DNA from 3 places in the Mesorhizobium sp. M2A.F.Ca.ET.046.03.2.1 genome. Region 3 is predicted to be linked to each of the others. Evidence: predicted binding sites of a transcription regulator. Region 3 holds the regulator's gene; each other region holds the start of a gene.
What was found. The regulator PhoB, encoded in region 3, activates phosphate uptake and scavenging genes when phosphate is short. The targets are predictions, from matches to a motif close to TGTCATNNANCTGTCAT.
Positions count from the first base shown of each region.

Region 1: the regulator PhoB is predicted to act here: its motif matches at 1,443-1,459, upstream of EJ072_RS26610 (esterase-like activity of phytase family protein).
Region 2: the regulator PhoB is predicted to act here: its motif matches at 1,631-1,647, upstream of EJ072_RS16100 (alkaline phosphatase).

Region 1 covers NZ_CP034449.1:5,594,990-5,598,244, reverse strand. The annotation lists gene EJ072_RS26615 (IS4 family transposase) at 5-1,168, opposite strand; gene EJ072_RS26610 (esterase-like activity of phytase family protein) at 1,561-3,042, shown strand; gene EJ072_RS26605 (MATE family efflux transporter) at 3,150-3,255, shown strand, end outside.
Region 2 covers NZ_CP034449.1:3,335,273-3,338,527, reverse strand. The annotation lists gene EJ072_RS16100 (alkaline phosphatase) at 1-1,559, opposite strand, end outside; gene EJ072_RS16095 (MFS transporter) at 1,856-3,139, opposite strand; gene EJ072_RS16090 (TetR/AcrR family transcriptional regulator) at 3,218-3,255, shown strand, end outside.
Region 3 covers NZ_CP034449.1:4,063,130-4,066,384, forward strand. The annotation lists gene pstB (phosphate ABC transporter ATP-binding protein PstB) at 1-502, shown strand, start outside; gene phoU (phosphate signaling complex protein PhoU) at 523-1,230, shown strand; gene phoB (phosphate regulon transcriptional regulator PhoB) at 1,248-1,937, shown strand; gene EJ072_RS19435 (ROK family protein) at 2,100-3,255, opposite strand, start outside.

The DNA.
Region 1 (3,255 bases), 1.5 Mb from region 3:
AAAGTTAGACATAGTCGAGGCTCATCTGATCGGGAGAGCAGCGGGGGTACCTTCGACTTGGATTGACGGGCGGCGGTTTGTCGATGGCGGCGATGTGGCGCCGCTCGAACAGGCATCGTGTCACCAGGTCGGTGAAGCGCAGGATCGGCAGTGCAACGCGATATGCGCGCGCTGCAATGCGCAACAGCGCATAGGCGATCATGGCGGCGAAGAGCTGCAGGCGGATGGCGTTGTCATTGTTGCCGAGGAACTTACGGATCTTGAGGTGCTGCTTGATCCAGCGGAACAGGAGCTCAATCTGCCAGCGCCCCTTGTAGAGGGCTGCTATGTCGGCGGCCGAGCGCTCGAGATCGTTGGTCAGCAGCGTGATGGTGTCGCCTTCGTCTCGCTTCACGATGATGCGACGCAAGCGGATCGGCAGTTTGGAATCGCCTTTGCTGGCAAAGCTCACCTCGGCATCCTCAAGCACGGTGAAGCCATCGCCGTGCATGGCTGCGAGGGGACGATCGCACACCAGCTTGAGCCCCATGTTGGTTTTGGGCCGGGTGACGAAGAAGGCTTGCGCCGCCGCGATCGCCGTCCACCAGCCGTAGTGGCAGTAACCCTTGTCGAACACGTAGGTCGCACCGTCTTCGATAGAGATGGTGCGGCCGATCTGGGCGTCGTTGACGTTGGCATCGGTGATGTCGAGGACGCGCGGACAGTCGCTGTCTGGATCATAGACGATATGCAGCTTCATGCCGCGGATGCGGCCGTTCGACTTGGCCCAGTCGCAAAGCTTGCCGAGCGGGATGGGCGTGGAATCGATCAGCCGCAGCATGGCACTGCCTTCGCGACGCATCTGCCGGTCGAGTTGGCCTGCAAGCAGGGCGAACGTCTCGGCGAAGACGGCTACAGGGCGGCGCCGGTTGGCGTCCGACAAGGTCGAGCGCCGCAACAGGTCGCTGCCGAGGTGGTAATGGTGCTGGCAGTTGGCGTTCCAGCCGGCTTGCAGGCTGCGAAGGCTCGTCGCGCCGCTGAGCTGAGCATAGATCAACACCACGAGATGGTCCCAGCTCTTGAACGACTTGTCATAGGCATCCCCATCATGGCTATCCACAATCGTCTGGAAGCGGCGACGATTGATCGGTTCAACCAGCTTGCCAAGAATGCTAGGCGTAAAGCGCATGCCCCGTTCCCTTTCTGAGTCTCGACAACCAGAAGGTAGACGGAAAATCCCCGTCTTACGGGGCATGCACATGCGGCATTTCGATTCACCCGAACCTTTCCCCGGACAGCCCTGCCCCTTGCGGGAGAAGGTGGCCGAGCGAAGCTCGGTCGGATGAGGGGTGCTCCAGGGAAAGCCAACGTATCCACTCCGCTGGCACACCCCTCATCCGTCTCGGCGCTATCGCGCCGATCCACCTTCTCCCACAAGGGGAGAAGGAAAAGCGCACCCAGCCTGTCACGCAACCATCACGTTCACGTCCTAGACCGCTCGACGGCAAGGGCTGCCCCGCATCGTCGGTGCCGCGCCCTTTTGAGCCAATGGCCGCTCTGCTCGTCACGAAGGGGATTTCCATGAAACATCTCAACCGAACCGCCACGCTCGGCGCGCTGCTCGCCCTGTTCACCGCCATGACGCCGGCGCTCGCCGATAGCGTCGCCTATGTCAACAAGGGGCTCGTCGGCGTCGGCCGCATTCCGGCGAGCCAGAAGGACAAGTTCGGCGAGACGTTCGGTTCGGGTTCCGGCATGGCGATCGACGCCAAGGGCTGGGTGCGCAACGGCGCCAGCTACAAGGGCTCGCTCTGGCTGCTGCCGGACCGCGGCTACAATGTCGCCGGCACCGCCGACTACCGCCCGCGCCTAAACACCATCGCGATCGAGCTGACGCCGACCGCTCCTGGCGCGGCCCCAGCCGCCGGACAGGAACAGGCCGGCGTCAAGGCGACGCTCGCCGACACCATGCTCTTGACCGACGACAAGGGCGCCGACGCCACCGGCCTCGATCCGCTGAACGGCGTGCGCGAAGCCGCCGGCGACATGCCGATCCTGCCGCAGGCCGAAAACGGCAAGCTTTCGCTGGACGACGAAGCGATCGTGCGCCTGCCCGATGGCACCATGTTCATCTCCGACGAATATGGCCCCAACATCTACCGCTTCTCGGCCGAAGGCCGGCTGATGTCGGCGACGCAGCCGCCCGCGGCCCTGGTGCCGATGCGCCACGCCAAGCCGAACTTCGCTTCCGACAATCCTGGCCCGGGCGCCGCCGAGCCAGATCCGAAGGACCCGGAAACCGGCCGTCAGAACAACCAGGGCCTCGAAGGCATGTCGGTGACGCCCGACGGCAAGTTCCTGATCGCCGTGCTGCAGTCGGCGGCCCGTCAGGACGGCGGCGATTCCGGCTCGACGCGCCAGAACACCCGCGCGCTGGTCTATGACGCTTCCGACCTCGCTCACCTCAAGCTGGCGCATGAATATGTCGTGCCGCTGCCGGTCTTCAAGGATGCCAAGGGCAAGACCAAGGTCGCCGCGCAGAGCGAGATCGTCGCGCTCTCCGACACCAGCTTCCTGATGCTGGCGCGCGACTCGGGCAACGGCCAGGGCCTGAAGGGCGAAGAATCGGTCTATCGCAAGATCGAGATCGTCGACCTCTCCGCCGCGACCGACATCGCCAACGGTCCGTTCGATGCCGCCGACAAGCCGGTGGCGCCGAAGGGCGTGCTTGATCCGTCGGTGACGCCGGCCAAGCTAACCTCCTTCATCGACATCAACGACAAAGGCGAGCTCGGCCGCTTCGGCCTGCACAATGGCGCGCCGAATGACAGGAACAACCTGTCCGAGAAGTGGGAGGCGATGTCGCTGGCGCCCGTCGTCGATCCGAAGCTTCCCGACGACTATTTCCTGTTCGTTGCCAACGACAACGACTTTCTCACCCAGGACGGCTTCCAGGTCGGCGCGCCCTACAAGGCCGAGGACGGCGCCGATGTCGACACCACCTTCCTGGTCTATCAGGTCACCCTGCCTGGACTGTCCGGGAACAGCCTCGCCGCGAACTAGTTCTGCTTCAGCCGCACGCCGAGCGGGCATACGGCTGAGCGCGGAAGGGATGCATGAGCATCAGGCCTGCGATAGCATCGCGGGCCTGATTCATTTTCGGTGCTGCCATGGATGACGACAAGCCCGCTCGAAGGCGGACCCACGATCTGACCAGCGGGCCGATCCCGCGCACGCTGCTTTTGTTCGCGCTGCCGGTGCTGGGTTCCAACGTGC
Region 2 (3,255 bases), 730 kb from region 3:
GGGTCCAGCGTCACCTTGTAAAGCTCGTTGTCGTCGCGATCCATCAGCCGCACCGTGAGCTGCTCCGTCGCACCCGAAATATCGACCAGCCCGAAGAACTGCAGGCCGGCCGACGGCGGCAGGTTCTGGCCCTGCTCGGCGGTCGGCGCCTTGATGAATTTCAGCTCCGGCCCGAAGGTCATGTCGAGGTCGTTGGGGCCGAAGGTGCCGGCATGGATCGGGCCGGACACGAATTCCCAGAACGGATTGAAATCCTGGAACTGCGCCTTGCCGGGGTTGTAGTAATGCGCCGCCGTGTAGTGCACGTCGGCGGTGAGCCAGACGGTGTTGGTGATGCCGGCAGTCTTGATGAAGCGCAGCACATCGGCGAATTCGAGCTCGCGCCCCTTCGGCTTGCCGTTGTCGTTGTTGCTGACGGCCTCGAAGCCGGCCTTCTTCGCCGCGTCGTCCCAGACGACGAGGCCGAGCGGCATGTCGGCGGCGATGACCTTCCACGTCGCCTTCGAGTTTGCCAGCTCGCGCTTCAGCCACTTGGACTGCTCTTCGCCGATCATGCGCGACTTCGGCGTCAGCGTTTCATCCAGGTTGGCGCCGTTCGGGCCGCGATAGGAGCGCATGTCGAGGAAGAACACGTCGAGCAGCGGCCCATGCGAGATCTTGCGGTAGACGCGGCCCGGCTCCGACGGCTCGTAACGGATGGTGGTCATCTCATGGAAGGCGCGCGCGGCCCTGGCCGCCAGCACATGGATCGACTTTTCCTTGTAGCGGTCGTCCTTGCTGAGGTCCTTCGAGTCCGACCAGTTGTTGAGCACCTCGTGGTCGTCCCATTGGTAGAAGGTCGGGCAGATGGCCGAGAGGGCAAGCACATGCTTGTCCATCATGTTGTATTTCCACTGGTCGCGATATTCGTCCAGCGTCTCGGCGACCTTGCGCTTGCCGTCGAGCATGACAACGTTCTTCCACTTGCCGCCGCCGGGCAGGTCGACCTCGTCCTTCAGCGCGCCGTCGGCATAGATCGTGTCGCCCGAATGCAGGAAGAAGTCCGGCGTGTGCTTGGCGATGGTCGAATAGGTCTTCATGCCGGTCTCGTCGATGCCCCAGCCCTGGCCGGCGGTGTCGCCTGACCAGGCGAAGCGCACGTCGCGCTTCGAGGACGGCGCGGTGCGGAAACGGCCGACGATCGGCTCGGAGACGGCGTTGATGTCGGACAGGTCGGCCGCGATCATGCGGTAGAAGATGTCCTGGTCGGAGGCGAGATCGGTGAGCAGCCGCTTCACCGTGCAGTCGCTGGCCGGCGACGTATCGAGCGGCGCGAGCCTTGTGGCGTTTGCAAAACTTTCGGTGGTCGACACTTCATACATAACGCGCGCGGGCCGGTCGGTGCGCGTCCACACCATGCCGGACGTGGCGTCGACGTCGCCGGACTGCACGCCATGCGTGAAGGCCGGCCGCTGGCTGGCGCGGGAATAATAGGGCAGCGCCAGACCGGAGGCGCCGACAAGGCCGAAGGCGCTGGCCGAGGTGACGAAAGCGCGGCGGGTAAGGGAAAGCTTGTCCATGGCTGTCTCCGGATGGCTTTGAACGGGACCGCCAAGCTCTCGCCTCAATGTTTCAGGCGTGTCTCGGAACCATGAAGTTTTGATAACAGTCGACAGAACTGCTGATCTCCCCCCTTGTGGGGAAGATGGCCGGCAGGCCAGAGGGGGGCGCGAAGGATCGCCAACTTCTCAGGAACGGCCTGTTCGAGCTTCTGGCCGACGGCTTTGATTGGCTGCAATTCAACTGACAAGTCGGCGGGACAGCGCCCCCCTCTGCCCTGCCGGGCATCTCCCCCACAAGGGGTGAGATTGGCAGCTCAAGCCGCCTGCGGCTCCGGCTCGAATGCCGGCTTGGTCGTATTGATCAGCAGCGAGATACAGGCCGCCGCGATGCCCGTCATGCCGGCGATCAGGAAGGCCAGTTCGTAATTGCCCTGCAACTCGCGCATCGTGCCGCCGAAGGCTGCAGCCGCCGCTGCGCCCACTTGGTGGCCGGCGACGATCCAGCCGAACACGATCGGCCCGCTACGGTCGCCGAAGGCTTCGTTGGCGAGCCGGAGCGTCGGCGGCACGGTGGCGATCCAGTCGAGCCCGTAGAGCACGGCGAAGATGATCAGGCTGGTCGCCGAGAAGCCGGAATAAGGCAGATAGATCAGCGACAGGCCGCGCACGGCATAGTAGACGCCGAGCAGCTTGCGCGGATCGAAACGGTCGGTGAGCCAGCCGGACAGGGTGGTGCCGATCAGGTCGAAAATACCCATCATCGACAACAGCCCGGCCGCCTGCACCTCCCCGATGCCCATGTCGCCGCAAAAGGCGATAAGATGCGTGCCGACGAGGCCGTTGGTGGTGAAGCCGCAGACGAAGAAGGTGGCGAAGAGATACCAGAACACCCGTGTGCCGGCGGCGCGGCGCAGCGTGTTCAGCGTATGCGCCAGGAAATTGCCCTGCGATGCGGGCGACACCGGCGGCACGTCGTCGGCATCGGCGCCATAGCGCACCTGACCGATCGAGGCCGGGCGTTCCGGCACCAGCAGAAAGACCAGCGGCACGAGAGCAGCGGTGGCGATCGCGATCGCTATGGCGACTGGCTTCCAACCTCCCGACTGGGCCAGCGAGGCAAGCAGCGGCAAGAACACCAGCAGGCCGGTAGCGCTGGAGGCGGACATCAACCCCATCACCAGGCCGCGATTGGTCTTGAACCAACGGTTGACGATTGTTGCGCCGAGCACGGTCGCGACCGCGCCCGAACCGATGCCTGAAAACACTCCCCAGGTGATCAGCAGATGCCACGGCTTGGTCATCAGCAGGCTGAGCGCGGTGGAGCCCGACATGATCATCAGCGCGGCAAGCAGCGTGCGGCGCAGCCCGATCCGCTCCATCAACGCCGCGGCAAACGGTCCGGTCAGACCATAGAGGAAGATGCCAATCGCGGCAGCCAGCGAGACGATGTCGCGCCGCCAGCCGAAGCTCTCTTCCAGCGGCAGCATCATGACTGACGGCGCTGAACGAAGCCCTGCTGCAATCAAAAGACAAAGAAAGATGACCGCGACAACGACGAAGGCGTAGCGCTGGCCAAACGGACGGGATTGAGCTATCATGTTACTGACCGGTACGTTGCAATGGGATGGCACCATACATACGTACCGGTCAGTAACATTGTCAAGCGAGTCGTCTGCATGCCATCGGACAATAAAATTGAAGCGTCGTTGAACAC
Region 3 (3,255 bases):
CAAGATCGGCATGGTGTTCCAGAAGCCGACGCCGTTCCCGATGTCGATCTACGAGAACATCGCCTTCGGCGTCAGGCTCTATGAGAAGATCAGCAAGGCCGAGATGGACAGCCGCGTCGAGTCGGCGCTGAAGCGCGCCGCACTCTGGAACGAGGTTAAGGACAAGCTCAACGCCAGCGGCCAGAGCCTCTCGGGCGGCCAGCAGCAGCGCCTTTGCATCGCCCGCACCGTCGCGGTGAAGCCGGAGGTCATCCTGCTCGACGAACCGGCCTCGGCGCTCGATCCGCTCTCGACCGCCAAGATCGAGGAGCTGATCGACGAATTGCAGGCCGACTACACGATCGTCATCGTCACCCACAACATGCAGCAGGCGGCGCGCGTGTCGCGGCAGACGGCGTTCATGTATCTGGGCGAGCTGGTGGAATTCGACCGGACCGAGAAGATATTCACCTCGCCCCGCGAGAAGCGCACCCAGGACTACATCACCGGCCGCTTCGGCTGAGCTCATACGAGGACAACATCATGGCCGAACATACCGTCGCCTCGTTCGACGAGGATCTGAGGCAGATCAGCCGGCTCATCAACGACATGGGCGATCTCGCCGGCTCCATGGTCGGCGGCTCGACCAGGGCCCTGCTCGAAAGCGACAATGCGCTGGCGCAGCGCGTCGTCTCCGACGATGCCATCATGGACGCGCGTCAGCGCGAGCTTGACGACCGCGCCATCACGCTGATCGCCAAGCGCCAGCCGATGGCGGACGATCTTCGCCACGTGGTCGGCTCGATACGCATGGCGGGCGACCTCGAACGCATCGGCGATCTCGCCAAGAACATCGCCAAGCGCGTCGGGTCAGTCGGCGTCAGCACCGCCCCGCGCGACCTCACGCATTCGATCGATTCCATGGCGCAACTGGTGCTGATCCAGGTCCAGGGCGTGATTCAGGAATATACGGTGGGTGATGCCACGGCGCTGGCCAAGCTTCGCAACGACGACGAACGCATCGACGTCAAATACACCTCCGTCTTCCGCGAGCTGTTGACCTACATGATGGAAGATCCGCGCAACATCACCGCTTGCACTCATCTTCTGTTCTGCGCCAAGAACCTCGAGCGCATCGGTGACCATGTGACCAACATCGCCGAGAACGCCTATTATGTGCTGACCGGCACGCAATTGCCCGCCAACCGTCCCAAGCAGGACGAGACGGCAATGTCGGCGCCGGCCGCCTGACGGAAAAGGTTACCCCGATGATCGCGCCACGCATCATGGTGGTGGAGGACGAGGAGCCGCTGGGGGTGCTGCTTCGCTACAATCTCGAATCCGAGGGTTACCAGGTGGAAGTGGTGACCCGCGGCGACGAGGCCGAAATCCGCCTTCAGGAAAATGTTCCCGACCTGCTCGTGCTCGACTGGATGGTGCCGGCGGTCTCCGGCATCGAGCTCTGCCGGCGTCTCAGGATGCGGCCCGAGACCGAGCGGCTGCCGATCATCATGCTGACCGCGCGCGGTGAAGAAAGCGATCGGGTTCGAGGTTTGTCCACCGGCGCCGACGACTATCTGGTCAAGCCGTTCTCGACGCCGGAGTTCATGGCGCGCGTCAAGGCGCTGCTGCGCCGCGCCAAGCCGGAGGTGCTGTCCAGCGTGCTCAAGGTCGGCGACATCGTGCTCGACCGCGAATCGCACCGCGTCTACCGCAAGAAGAGCGAGATCAGGCTGGGCCCGACCGAGTTCCGCCTGCTCGAGTTCATGATGCGGCATCCCGGCCGCGTGTTCTCGCGCAGCCAGCTACTCGACAATGTCTGGGGCGAGACGATCTATATCGACGAGCGCACGGTGGACGTGCATGTCGGCCGCCTGCGCAAGGCCGTCAACAACGGCCGCATGCCGGACGTCATCCGCACCATCCGCGGGGCGGGTTATGCAATCCGGGAAGACTAGGGATATGCTGATATTCAGGTGAGGCCGGCCTGCGAATGGCGGCTTCCTGCGCTTCCGGTACTCACGTACCAAAAAGTACGCTCCGTTCCGGTTCTCGGAACCCACCATTCTCGACTCGGCCTGACCTGAATCTCAGCATATCCCGGCGCTTGAGCTTGCGGCTTATGCGACGTGCTTGCCCGCTCTTGCCTGGACACCCGGCGCGAAGATCTCCTGATCGACGAAGGTCAGCGCGCGGGTGGCGCAGCCTTCGCGGATCAGCGGCAGCTCGTTCGGCTCGGTGTCGAAGGAGATCGAGCTCGAGTGCTGGCCGCCGGCGGTCTGGGCGATCGCCTCCCTCAGCGCCGGCTCGATCAGGTCGAAGGCGGCCGCGCTGACGCCGACCATGGCGACCGGCGCCGGGTCGATGAGGGCGAACAGGCTGCCAAGACCGAAGCCCAGCGCCTCGCCGGCCCGACGATAAGCTTCCCGTTCGGGGCCGTCCTCCTGCCGGGCCTTTGCGGCCAGCGCGCGCATGTCGGCGTCGCCGATGTCGGTCGGCGCGGCGTCCTCGCTTATCCCCATGGCGCTGCGCCAGATGGCGTAGTTGCCGGCATAGGCCTCGACGCAGCCGCGGCGGCCGCAGCGGCAAAGCGCGCCGCCCGGACGATGGATCATGTGGCCGAACTCGCCGCCGGAGGAATGCGTGCCGGTGAACAATTCGCCCTTCAGCACCAGGCCCATGCCGATGCCGTGCGAGAGCAGGATGGCTATGAAATTGTCGCGATAGCGCTCGGGATCGCGCCATCGCAGCGCCACCGCCATCATGTTGCAGTCGTTCTCCATGGTGGCGGGGATGCCGAATTCCCTCTCCAGGATGTCGGCGAACGGAATGTCGGTCAGCGGCGTGATCGGCGACCATAGCATGGCGCGCGCGTGGGAATCGGTGATGCCTTGAATGCCCATGGCGATGCGGGCGACGCTGCCCACGTCGAGATCGGGATCCTGCAGCCGGCGCCGGACGATCGCCAGGCACTCGCCGATCAGCTCGTCGCGCGGCATGACGAGCGTGTCCAGGCGCCGCTGTTCCTCGGCGATCACCTGGCCGGCATAGTCGATGACGGCGACCGACAGGAAGTTCAGCGACAGCACCACCGTCAGCACCGCGGCGGCTTCGGGATTCAGCGCCAGGCCGATCTGCGGCCGGCCGCGTTTCAACGCCGTCGGCTCGCTGGCCTTGCTCTCGGTGAGGATGCCCTCCTGGATCAGATCGGCGGAGATCGCCGAAATGGTCGAGTGGCTGAGGCCGGTGGTGGCGGCAATTTCCGTCCGCGATGGC